DNA from 2 places in the Micromonospora sp. NPDC006766 genome. Region 2 is predicted to be linked to the other one. Evidence: riboswitches for the same ligand, from Rfam matches in the RefSeq annotation. Region 2 holds a riboswitch; the other holds the start of a gene.

Region 1 (5,306 bases), on a different contig from region 2:
GCTCTATCGGGGCGAGCTGCTCCGGCTGGGCCGGGCCGAGTTGGACGCGATCCGGGACCGGGCGCTGTCGCGCGGCGCGCGCCGCAACGAGGTGCGCCGGGTCGGCTTCGACGCCGTCCTCGCCGCCCTGTATCGGCAGGCTCGTGAGCTGCGGATCGGCCGGTTGCCGGAGCAGCCCGCGTTCGAGGACGAGATCATCGACCGGCCGGAGTTCCGCGAGTTCCTCAAGGCGTGGTGGCCCCGACTGCACCCGCGGCACGTGCTCGGCTGGCTGGCCCGCCCCGACCGGCTGCGCGGGTACGCCGGCGGGATCCTCGCGGCCAGCGAGATCCGGCTGCTGACCGAGGCGTACGGGACCCTGGACGCCGAGGGGCTGACCATCGCCGACATCGCGCTGCTGGACGAGTTGGACGCGCTGCTCGGCAAGCCGGTGCGGCGGGCGAAGCCGAAGCGGGACCCGTTCCAGCTCGCCGGAGGCGTCCGCGAGCTGAGCACGTTCGCCGACCGGCAGCGGGCGGCCCGGGCCGCCGCCCGGGAGCGGCCGGATGACTATCGCGACTACGCCCACGTGGTGGTCGACGAGGCGCAGGACGTCTCGCCGATGCAGTGGCGCATGATCGGCCGGCGCGGCCGGCTGGCCTCCTGGACGGTGGTGGGCGACCCGGCGCAGACCGCCTGGACGGGTGACCCGGAAGAGCTGACCCGGGCCCGGGACCACGCGCTGGGGCGACGCCGCCGGTTCCGGTACGAGCTGACCACCAACTACCGCAACTCGGCGGAGATCTTCGCGGTGGCGGCGGCGGAGATCCGCCGCCGATATCCGGACCTGGCGCTGCCGACGGCGGTGCGCTCCACCGGGGTGCCGCCGGTCGAGCGGACCGTGCCCGTCGCCGAGCTGCCCGCCGCGACCGTGGCCGCGGCCGGCGCGCTGCTGGCCGAGGTCGAGGGGACGGTCGGTGTGATCACGCCGGTGCCGCGCCGGGACGAGGTCGCCGGCTGGCTGGGCGAGCTCGGCGACGGCCGGCTCCAGGTGGTGACCAGCCTCCAGGCCAAGGGCATGGAGTACGACGGCGTGGTGCTGGTGGCGCCGAGCGAGATCCGGGCCGATCCGGGTTCGGGCGTGCGGACGCTCTACGTGGCGCTGTCCCGGGCCACCCAGCGCCTCACCACCCTGGACCCGGTTGGCTGACCTCGCCGCTCGCTTGCACATATTGCGATGTGAGCATAGATTGGCCTGACCTGGGCGTGCAACGAGAGGGTGTGGGCGTGGGCGCAGGTCATGACCACAGCGGCACGGTCACCAACGCCGCGCACCGCCACCGGGGTCGGCTCTGGGCCGCGTTCGGGCTGCTCACCGCCCTCATGCTGGTCGAGGCGGTGGCCGCGTTCGCCACCGGTTCGCTGGCCCTGCTCTCGGACGCCGGGCACATGTTCACCGACGTGCTCGGCATCGGCATGGCGCTCGCCGCGATCACCGCCACCCGGCGCGCCAACACCGACCCACAGCGCACGTTCGGGCTCTACCGGCTGGAGGTGCTGGCCGCGCTGGCCAACGCGGTCCTGCTCGGCGCGGTCGCCGCCTATGTGCTCGTCGAGGCGGTACGCCGGTTCGGCGAGCCGCCGCATGTGCTCGCCGGGCCGATGCTGGCCGTGGCGGTGCTCGGCCTGCTCGCCAACCTGGCCGCGTTCGGGCTGCTGCGGGCCGGCGCGCAGGAGAGCATCAACCTGCGCGGGGCGTACCTGGAGGTGCTCGGCGATCTGCTGGGCTCGCTCGGGGTGATCGCCGCCGCCCTGGTCATCGCGTTCACCGACTGGTGGTGGGCCGACCCGCTGGTCGCCGTCGCGATCGGGCTGTTCATCCTGCCGCGCACCTGGCGGCTCGGCCGGGCGGCGGTCCGCATCCTGGTGCAGGCCGCCCCGGAACACCTCCAGGTGACCGTGGTACGGGACCGGCTGGCCGCGGTCCCCGGCGTCGCCGAGGTGCACGACCTGCACGTCTGGACGCTCACCTCCGGCATGGAGGTGGCCTCGGCGCACCTGGCCACCACCCCCGGCGCCGAGGTGGGCGAGGTGCTGGCCGCCGCGCGGGCCGCCCTGCACGAGGACTTCCGGATCGATCACGCCACGTTGCAGATCGAACCCGGAGCGTCAGCCGGCGCGTGCGGGCCCGTGGAGTGGTAATTAGGGCAAACTTAAATTCAAGTGGCTATTGTGCATCTATGCCGACTTTAGTCCGGTTCTCGGGCCCCGCGACGGGGCCCGGATCGGCGTATGGCCGGTAGGCTCGGTCGCGGTCTCCACCCGGCGGCGTACGCCGGCGGCGGCCGTCGCCTAATCGCCCACAGCACGGCGAGCCGGGGAACCACGTACCTGGGGTGCATCCGCGTCAGCGGTAGGGATCTTCCGTCCCGAACCCGTCAGCTAACCCGGTCGGCGGTTGACGGAAGGACACCTAATGGCACCTGCACGACGGACGGCCGCCCGGTTGGCGGCCCTGCTCGTCGCGGCGCTCGCCCTCGGCGTCGCGACCGCGCCGAGCTCCCCCGCCTCGGCGGCCGCCCCGACCTCCCTGCTCGCGGTCGGGCACGACGACGAGGGTGGCACCCCGGCGCTGCGCGCCCAACTCGAAGCGGCCAGCAAGGGCTGGCTGGACGCCCGGACCGCGTTGAACCGGTCGGTGCAGCGGCAGCAGCAGCTCACCACCCAGCTCAAGACCATCAACGCCGAGCTGGCGGTACGCGACGCCAAGGTCGGCGAGATCGCCGGGGTCGCCTACCGGACCGGACGGCTCGGCGGCGCTGCGGCCCTGCTCGGCGGCGGCAGCCCGCAGGGCTTCCTCGACCGGGCCGCCACCCTGCAACAGGTCGCCGCGCGCGAGGACCACGCGCTGCGCGAGCTGATCGACACCCGGGACCGGGCCAACCGCACCCAGGCCGCGCTCGGCGCCGAGATCAGGGAACAGCGCAAGCAGGTCGCGGTGATGGCCAAGCGCAAGGATCAGGCGGAACGCGCGCTGGAGGTGGCGAACACCAAGGCCACCAGCACGAGCGGCGGCAGCGGCGTGCAGGGCACCTCCCGGGCCGACGCCACGCCGGCACCGCGCAACGCCGACGGCTCGTGGCCCCCGGAGTCGTGCGGTGTGAAGGACCCGACCCCGGCCAACGGCTGCGTCACCCCACGCATGCTGCACGCGCTCCAGCAGGCCAAATCGGCCGGGTTCACCCGGTACGTCTCCTGCTACCGGCCCAGCGGCTCCGGTGAGCACCCGAAGGGCCGGGCCTGCGACTTCGCCGCCCAGAAGAACGGCTTCGGCGGGGTGGCCACCGGCGGCGACAAGACGTACGGCAACAACCTGGCCGCGTACTTCATCCGCAACGCGGACCCGCTCGCCGTGCTCTACGTGATCTGGTTCAAGCAGATCTGGCTGCCCAGCAGCGGCTGGAAGGCGTACACCAGCGGCAACGGCGACCCGTCCAGCGACCACACCAACCACGTGCACCTGTCGGTGTACTGAGGCCGCCGGTGGCCCGCCGCCCGGCGGGCCACCGAAGCCCACCTACGCCCACCGACGTACGCCGCATGTCGCCGCCCGCCCCACGACGGCGGGCCGGCGACGATCGAGCATCGTGGCATGAGCCGACTGTCTCCCGCCGGGCGCAAGGCCCTGCTCACCCTGCACCTGGTCACCTCGCTGGGCTGGCTCGGCGCGGACCTGGTGCTGCTCGCCCTCGGCGTCGCCGGGCTGTGTGGCGCCGACCCTGCGGTGGTCTACCCGGCGGCGGGGCTGCTGGTCACATACCTCTTCGCGCCACTGAGCGTGGCGGTCTGGCTCGTCGGGCTGGCCAGTGCGCTGCTCACCCCGTGGGGCCTGCTGCGCTGGCGCTGGGTGCTGGTGAAGTTCGCGATCACCACGGCGATGCTGGGGCTGGTGCTGCTGCTGCTCACCCCGACCGTGCGCCGGCTCGGCACGCTGGGCCCGGACCTCGCCGCCCGGGACCGGCTGGACCTGGTCATCCCGCCGATGGTCTCCAGCACCCTGCTGATCGTCATGACCGTGCTGTCCACCTACAAGCCGTGGGGACGGCTGCGCCCGGCCGCTCCGGCGGCCCGGCTTCCGGCGGCCCTGAAGCGGCGGAACTGACTCACTCCGTCGTCCGACGCTCAAGGGCGGCCCCGAGCCGGCCGGCCAGGCCGAGGTGGGCCGCCCGGGCCTGCCGGAAGGCGTACCCGAACAGCGGCGCCGGGGCGGAGAGGGTGATCTCGACGTCGATGCGCACCACGCCGCCCGGCTCGTCCCGCAGCCGGGTGTGGTTGCGGACCGTGGTGGCCGGCTGCTGGCGGGCCACCATCACCACCTCGTCCTCGGTCGCGATCAGCACGTCCGCCTGGTAGGTGACCGGAAAATGCAGCGGCCCGAGCTCCAGGCGGTCGGTGATCGCGTAGCTGGCCAGGGCGCCAGGGCGGGGCGGCAGCGGGCGCACCCGGACGATCAGCGGATGCAGCTCCCCCTGGCGGGTCAGATCGCTGACCAGGGCGAGCGCATCCGCTCGGGTGCAGCGGGCCTGCACGGTGTAGCTGAAAGTGTCGCTGCTGAGCACGCCGTATCCCCTTGCCGTCGGCGATCCGCACGATCGTCGCCTTACCGGGTTCCGGCTGGCAACGACCGACGAAAAGCGTACGGAGCCCGGCGGCTCAGGCGCCAGGGAGGACCTGCGGTGTGCTGGCGGCGAAGTAGGGCTCGGGGGCACCGAAGAGGCCCAGCAGGCCGGTGACCCAGAGCTGGCGGTGCACGAACCGGCTCGGCTCGGTGACCACCAGCTTCACACCGCTGACCTCGGCGGTCTGGAAACCGGCGACCATCGCGCTGATGCCGACCGAGTCGATGAAGGTGACCAGCCGCATGTTCAGCTCGATCCGGGCCGGACGGCCCTTCGCGAGCACCTCGGCGATCGCTTCCCGCACCTCGTACGCGGTGTCGACGTCAATTTCGCCCCGTGGGGCAATCTGGATGACACCACCCGGCAACACCGACTGCACGATCGACAGGCTCACGCGAGCACCTCCACTCGCCCATACGGGCGCCTCATCAGTACGCGGGCCGCGACCGAGCGTATTCCTCCGATGCCCTCGGTCGCCACCCCTCGGGATGGGCAATTCACGGACTGGGCACACCTGGGCATCACGCTCCGGATCCTCCAGTTCCGGTTCATCGCAGACGAGAAGCTCTCATCCTCCAATGAGACGACCAAGGCGGGCCGATCCGCCGACCAGGGTAGCCCCTTCGGGCTGCTCCGACCCGGACGCGG
Region 2 (5,306 bases):
CGGCCAGCGGCAGGGCCGCCACGTTGTAGGCGAAGGCCCAGAACAGGTTGCTCTTGATGATGCGCAGCGTGCGCCGGGAGAGCCGGATGGCGTCCACCGCGGCCGTCAGGTCGCCCCGAACCAGCGTCAGGTCGGACGCCTCGATCGCCACGTCGGCGCCGGTACCCATGGCCAGCCCGAGATCGGCCTGGGCCAGCGCGGCGGCGTCGTTGATCCCGTCGCCGACCATCGCGACCGTCCGCCCCTCGGCCTGGAGGCGCCGCACCACGTCCATCTTGTCGGCGGGCAGCACCTCGGCGATCACCTGGTCGATGCCGACCTCGGCGGCCACCGCCCGGGCGACCGTGGTGTTGTCGCCGGTGAGCAGCACCGGGGTGAGCCCCAGCTCGCGCAGCCGCGCGACGGCGGCTCGGCTGGTCGGTTTCACCACGTCGGCCACCGCGAGCACCCCCCGGGCCCGGCCGTCCCAGCCGGCCAGGACCGCCGTTCGGCCGCCGGCCTCCGCCTCGGTCGCGGCCCGCGCGACCTCCTCGGGTACGTCGAGGCCCCGTTCCCGAAGCAGCCGGAGCCGCCCGACCACCAGGTCCTGGCCGTCGACCGACCCGGTCACACCGAGCCCTTCGACGTTGGCGAAGCCGGTGACCGCCGGCAGCGGGCCGGCCTGTGCCGCGCCTTCGGCGACCGCCCGGGCGATCGGATGCTCGGAGGCGGCCTCCAGCGCGCCGGCCAGCCGCAGCAGCTCGTCGGTGTCCTGACTGGCGGCGGGAAGCACGTCGACCAGGGTCATCCGCCCGGTGGTGACCGTACCGGTCTTGTCCAGCAGCACGGTGTCGACCTGGCGGGTCGACTCCAGCACCTCCGGCCCCTTGATCAGGATGCCGAGCTGGGCGCCCCGCCCGGTGCCGACCAGCAGTGCGGTCGGGGTGGCCAGGCCGAGGGCGCACGGGCAGGCGATGATCAACACGGCTACCGCTGCGGTGAACGCGGCCGTCGCGCCGGCCCCGGTGCCGAGCCACCAGGCCAGCGTGCCGACGGCCAGCGCGATCACGATCGGCACGAAGACCCCGGAGATCCGGTCGGCGAGCCGCTGCACGGCCGCCTTGCCGGTCTGCGCCTGCTCCACCAGCTTCGCCATCTGGGCGAGCTGGGTGTCGCCGCCGATCCGGGTGGCCCGGACGACCAGCCGGCCGCCGGCGTTGACGGTGGCCCCGACGACGGTGTCACCGGGCCCGACCTCGACCGGCACGGACTCGCCGGTGAGCATGCTGGCGTCCACCGCCGAGGTGCCCTCCTCGACGGCGCCGTCGGTGGCGATCTTCTCGCCCGGCCGGACCACGAACCGGTCGCCGACCGCGAGCTGGTCGACCGGGATGCGGGTCTCCTGCCCGCTGCGGAGCACCGCGACGTTCTTGGCGCCCAGTTCGAGGAGGGCCCGCAGGGCGGCCCCGGCGGTCCGCTTGGACCGGGCCTCGAAATAGCGCCCGGCCAGGATGAAAACGGTCACCCCGGCCGCTGCCTCCAGGTAGATGTTGCCGGCGCCGTCGGTGCGGGTGATGTCGAGGCGGAACGGATGGGTCATTCCGGGCATCCCAGCGTCACCGAGGAAGAGCGCCCAGAGCGACCAGCCGAACGCGGCGAGCGTGCCGAGCGACACCAGGGTGTCCATGGTCGCCGCGGCGTGCCGCAGGTTGATCCAGGCGGCCCGGTGAAACGGCAGCCCGCCGTAGACCACGACCGGCGCGGCCAGGGTCAGCGATGCCCACTGCCAGTAGTTGAACTGCCAGGCCGGCACCATGGCGAGCAGGATCACCGGCACGGACAGCACGACCGACACCCAGAGCCGGGTACGCAGCCCGCGCAGTTCGTCCTCCGGCTCGGCGGTCACCTCGGCCGGGGCCTGGGCGGCGGGCGGCGGTGGCACGACGGCCGTGTAGCCGGTCTTTTCCACCGTGGCGACCAGGTCGGCCGGGGTGACGTCGTCGGCGTACCGGATGGTGGCCTTCTCGGTGGCGTAGTTGACCGTGGCCTCGACGCCGTCCATCCGGTTGAGCTTCTTCTCGATCCGGGCGGCGCAGGAGGCGCAGGTCATGCCGCCGATCGCGAGCTCGATCACGTTCGGCGCGAGCGGCAGGGACGAAGCGGTTGAGGTCATCGCGGCACCTCCGGTCAATTGTGCGCCCGCCGTCGCCGCCGTGTTCATCGGAGGTCGTAGCCGGCCTCGTCCACGGCGGCGCGAACGGTGTCGGTGTCCAGCGGGCTCGCGCTGGTGACGGTGACCTGGCCGGTGGCCAGGTCTACCTGGACGTCGCTGACGCCCGGGATCGCGCCCACTTCGGCGCTGACCGCGCTGACGCAGTGCCCACAGGTCATGCCCTGCACCTGGTACGTGGTGGTGATCATCGCGAATCCTCCTCCTGCTACCCCGTGGGGGTATGCCTCAGGGAACGTATCATACCCCCTAGGGGTACGCTATCCTCGACGGCATGACCGCACCGACGACCCCGACCCGGGGCTACACCGCCAGCAAGGAACAGCTGCTCGCGCGGCTCCGCCGTATCGAGGGCCAGGTCCGCGGTATCGAGAAGATGGTGGAAGACGACCGCTACTGCATCGACGTGCTGACCCAGATCTCGGCCATTCAGGCCGCCCTGGACAAGGTCGGCCTCGGGCTGCTCGACGGGCACGCCCGACACTGCATGCGGGAGGGCGCCGCCGAGGGGCGCGCCGACGAAATGGCCACCGAAATGATGGCCGCCGTCGGTCGGCTGATGAAACGCGGCTGACGCCCAGGAGCCGGGCCGAGGTCCGGACGGGAGCACGCAGATCGCATGGTGACGCTGCGCAGCGTCACCGCCGGCTTCATGCGCGATGCCGGTCACGCAGGGCTACGAGGAAATCGCGCTATTGGTCGGCTTCCGGACGTAGCTCGCCGCAGGGGCTCTCATGTAACGTCGCTGCCGGTCATCGCCGAAGGCGCGCATCGGCGCCTGCGGTGCCGCCGCCCAATCGCCCGAGGGCGAGCCGGGGAACCAGGTACCTGGGGTGAATCCGCGCGAGCGGTAGGGGCCGCTTCCGTCCCGAACCCGGCAGCTAACCCGGTCGGCGGCCGAAGGAAGGAACGATTGTGACGGCACCCCTACGCCGCTGGTTGACACCCGTGGTGGCCGTGCTCGCCGTGTTTGCCATCGTCGCCGGGCCGACCCCGGCCATGGCCGCGCCGCCCGCCAACCCCCCGTCCGGGCACCACGAGGACGACGACCCTCCGCTCATCACCGAAGTCCTCGATGCCGCGAACCGCGCCTACATCCAGGCCAAGGCGAAGCTGAAGGCCTCGGAGAAGCGTCAGCTTCAACTGGCGCTCGAGGTGACCGCGGCGCAGGCGGAACTCGACGCGCTGCGCCCACAGGTCGGCCAGATCGCCGCGCAGTCCTACCGCACCGGTCGGATCGGCGTACTGGCCGTGCTGCTGGAGAGCAACTCACCCGACGCGTTCGTCCGGCGGGCCGCCACCCTCGATGAGCTGAACCTCGTCAACGAGCAGAAGCTCGCCGCAATCAACGCGGCGAAGACCCGCGCGGAGCAGGCCAAGATCGCGCTCGACGCCGAGGTACGCGAGCAGCAGAAGCAGACCAAGGCGATGGCCCGCGCGAAGGCCGAGGCGGAGAAGTCGCTGGCGCTGGTCGGCGGCAAGGGCTTCACCGGCGGCCTGGTCTCAGCCACTTCGCCGGTCGCCCGGATCGGCCCCGGGCGCAACGCCGACGGGACGTGGAAGTCCGAGTCGTGCAGCGAGAAGGACCCCACCACCTCGGGCTGCATCACCCCGCGCACCCTGCATGCGTACAAGGAGGTCAAGCGGGCCGGCTTCAACCGCTTCGTCGGCTGCTACCGGCCAGGCGGGCCGTGGGAGCACCCGAAGGGCCGGGCCTGCGACTGGTCGCTGCAGAAGAGCGGCTTCGCGCCCTGGCACAACAACGACACCCGGATGTACGGCAACAACGTCGCCGCCTTCCTCATCCGCAACGCGGACCGACTGGGTATCTACTACGTGATCTGGAACCGCCAGATCTGGTTCCCGGCGACCGGCTGGAAGTCCTACAGCGGGCCCTCCGACCACACCGACCACGTACACATGTCGCTGCTCTAGGGCGTGCCGACCGACCTCTCGGCCACCGTCCGCACCTCGCCCGCGCTGAGCCGGTACGACATGCCGACCACCGCGCAGTGGCCGGCGGACACCCGCTCGGCGAGCACGGCGGACCCGGCCAGCAGCGTCTCCACGGTCTGCGCGATGTGGATGTCGACGATCCCGTCCACGTCCTCGATGCCCTGCCCGGCCGCCCGTCGCAGGCTGGGCACGACGGCCTCCACCAGCGCACCGAGGTGCCCCGCGGGAGAGGTGCCGGTGGCGACGGCCTCCCGGGCGGCCTGCACCGCCCCGCAGGAGTCGTGGCCGAGCACCACGACCAGCGGGGTGCCGAGCACGGTGACCGCGTACTCGACGCTGCCGAGCACCTCGGGGCCGACGGTGTGGCCGGCGGTCCGCACCACGAAGAGGTCCCCGAGACCGCGATCGAAGATGATCTCGGCGGCGAGCCGGGAGTCGGAGCAGCCGACGATCACCGCGAAGGGGTGCTGACCGTCGGCGACGGCAGCCCGGTGGTCGGCATCCTGGTTCGGGTGACGGGGTACGCCGGCGACGAAGCGACGGTTGCCGGCGTACAGCTCGGCGAGCGCATTTTCGGGAGTGGCCAGCGTCACAACAGTCACCTCGTCCTGGCGCGATACGACCGAGGCGAGCCCGATCGGCGGCGGAGAGGGCCGCGCAACCCACGGTCACACCCGGGCCCAAGATGCGTCAAGATTTGCGTGATACAGATTTCATGTGTTGGCCGACGCAGGAGCGGGTGACCCGGGCCGGGGCCATACCATAGCCACCATGGCGACGACAACGAGCGAGAACGGGAGCGGCCGGAACTGGACCTTCCTCACCAACCACGGGCACGTGCTGCTGGCCATCGCGCGCAATCCGACCGCGCGGCTGCGGGACGTGGCCGACGAGGTGGGGGTGACCGAGCGGGCCGCCCAGGCGATCGTCGCCGACCTGGAAGCCGGTGGTTACCTGCGCCGCACCCGGGTAGGTCGGCGCAACGAATACACGATCAACCCGAGCGGCCACTTCCGTCACCCCGCAGAGGCCGACCAGCAGGTCGGTGCCCTGCTCGCCCTCTTCACGACCGAATCCTCCACCGAGCCCGCCACCGGTTCCTGACGCCCGCACCGGCGGACCACGCTCCTGTCCTCCGCGT

What was found. A riboswitch is a leader RNA that binds a small molecule or an ion and turns the genes downstream of it on or off. The one in region 2 is predicted to bind cyclic di-AMP.
Region 1: it holds a riboswitch for cyclic di-AMP, as region 2 does, so the genes downstream of both, ABZ671_RS11570 (hypothetical protein) here and ABZ671_RS01825 (hypothetical protein) in region 2, are expected to answer to the same signal.

What each region holds. Positions count from the first base shown of each region.
Region 1 covers NZ_JBEYIX010000008.1:96,041-101,346, forward strand. Annotated here, with positions in the region: gene ABZ671_RS11560 (AAA family ATPase) at 1-1,189, shown strand, start outside; gene ABZ671_RS11565 (cation diffusion facilitator family transporter) at 1,267-2,181, shown strand; cyclic di-AMP (ydaO/yuaA leader) riboswitch at 2,319-2,452, shown strand; gene ABZ671_RS11570 (hypothetical protein) at 2,456-3,514, shown strand; gene ABZ671_RS11575 (DUF2269 domain-containing protein) at 3,632-4,141, shown strand; gene ABZ671_RS11580 (SRPBCC family protein) at 4,143-4,598, opposite strand; gene ABZ671_RS11585 (STAS domain-containing protein) at 4,693-5,052, opposite strand.
Region 2 covers NZ_JBEYIX010000001.1:248,548-253,853, forward strand. Annotated here, with positions in the region: gene ABZ671_RS01810 (heavy metal translocating P-type ATPase) at 1-2,152, opposite strand, end outside; gene ABZ671_RS01815 (cation transporter) at 2,197-2,400, opposite strand; gene ABZ671_RS01820 (metal-sensitive transcriptional regulator) at 2,484-2,783, shown strand; cyclic di-AMP (ydaO/yuaA leader) riboswitch at 2,990-3,121, shown strand; gene ABZ671_RS01825 (hypothetical protein) at 3,125-4,144, shown strand; gene ABZ671_RS01830 (carbonic anhydrase) at 4,141-4,758, opposite strand; gene ABZ671_RS01835 (helix-turn-helix domain-containing protein) at 4,937-5,269, shown strand.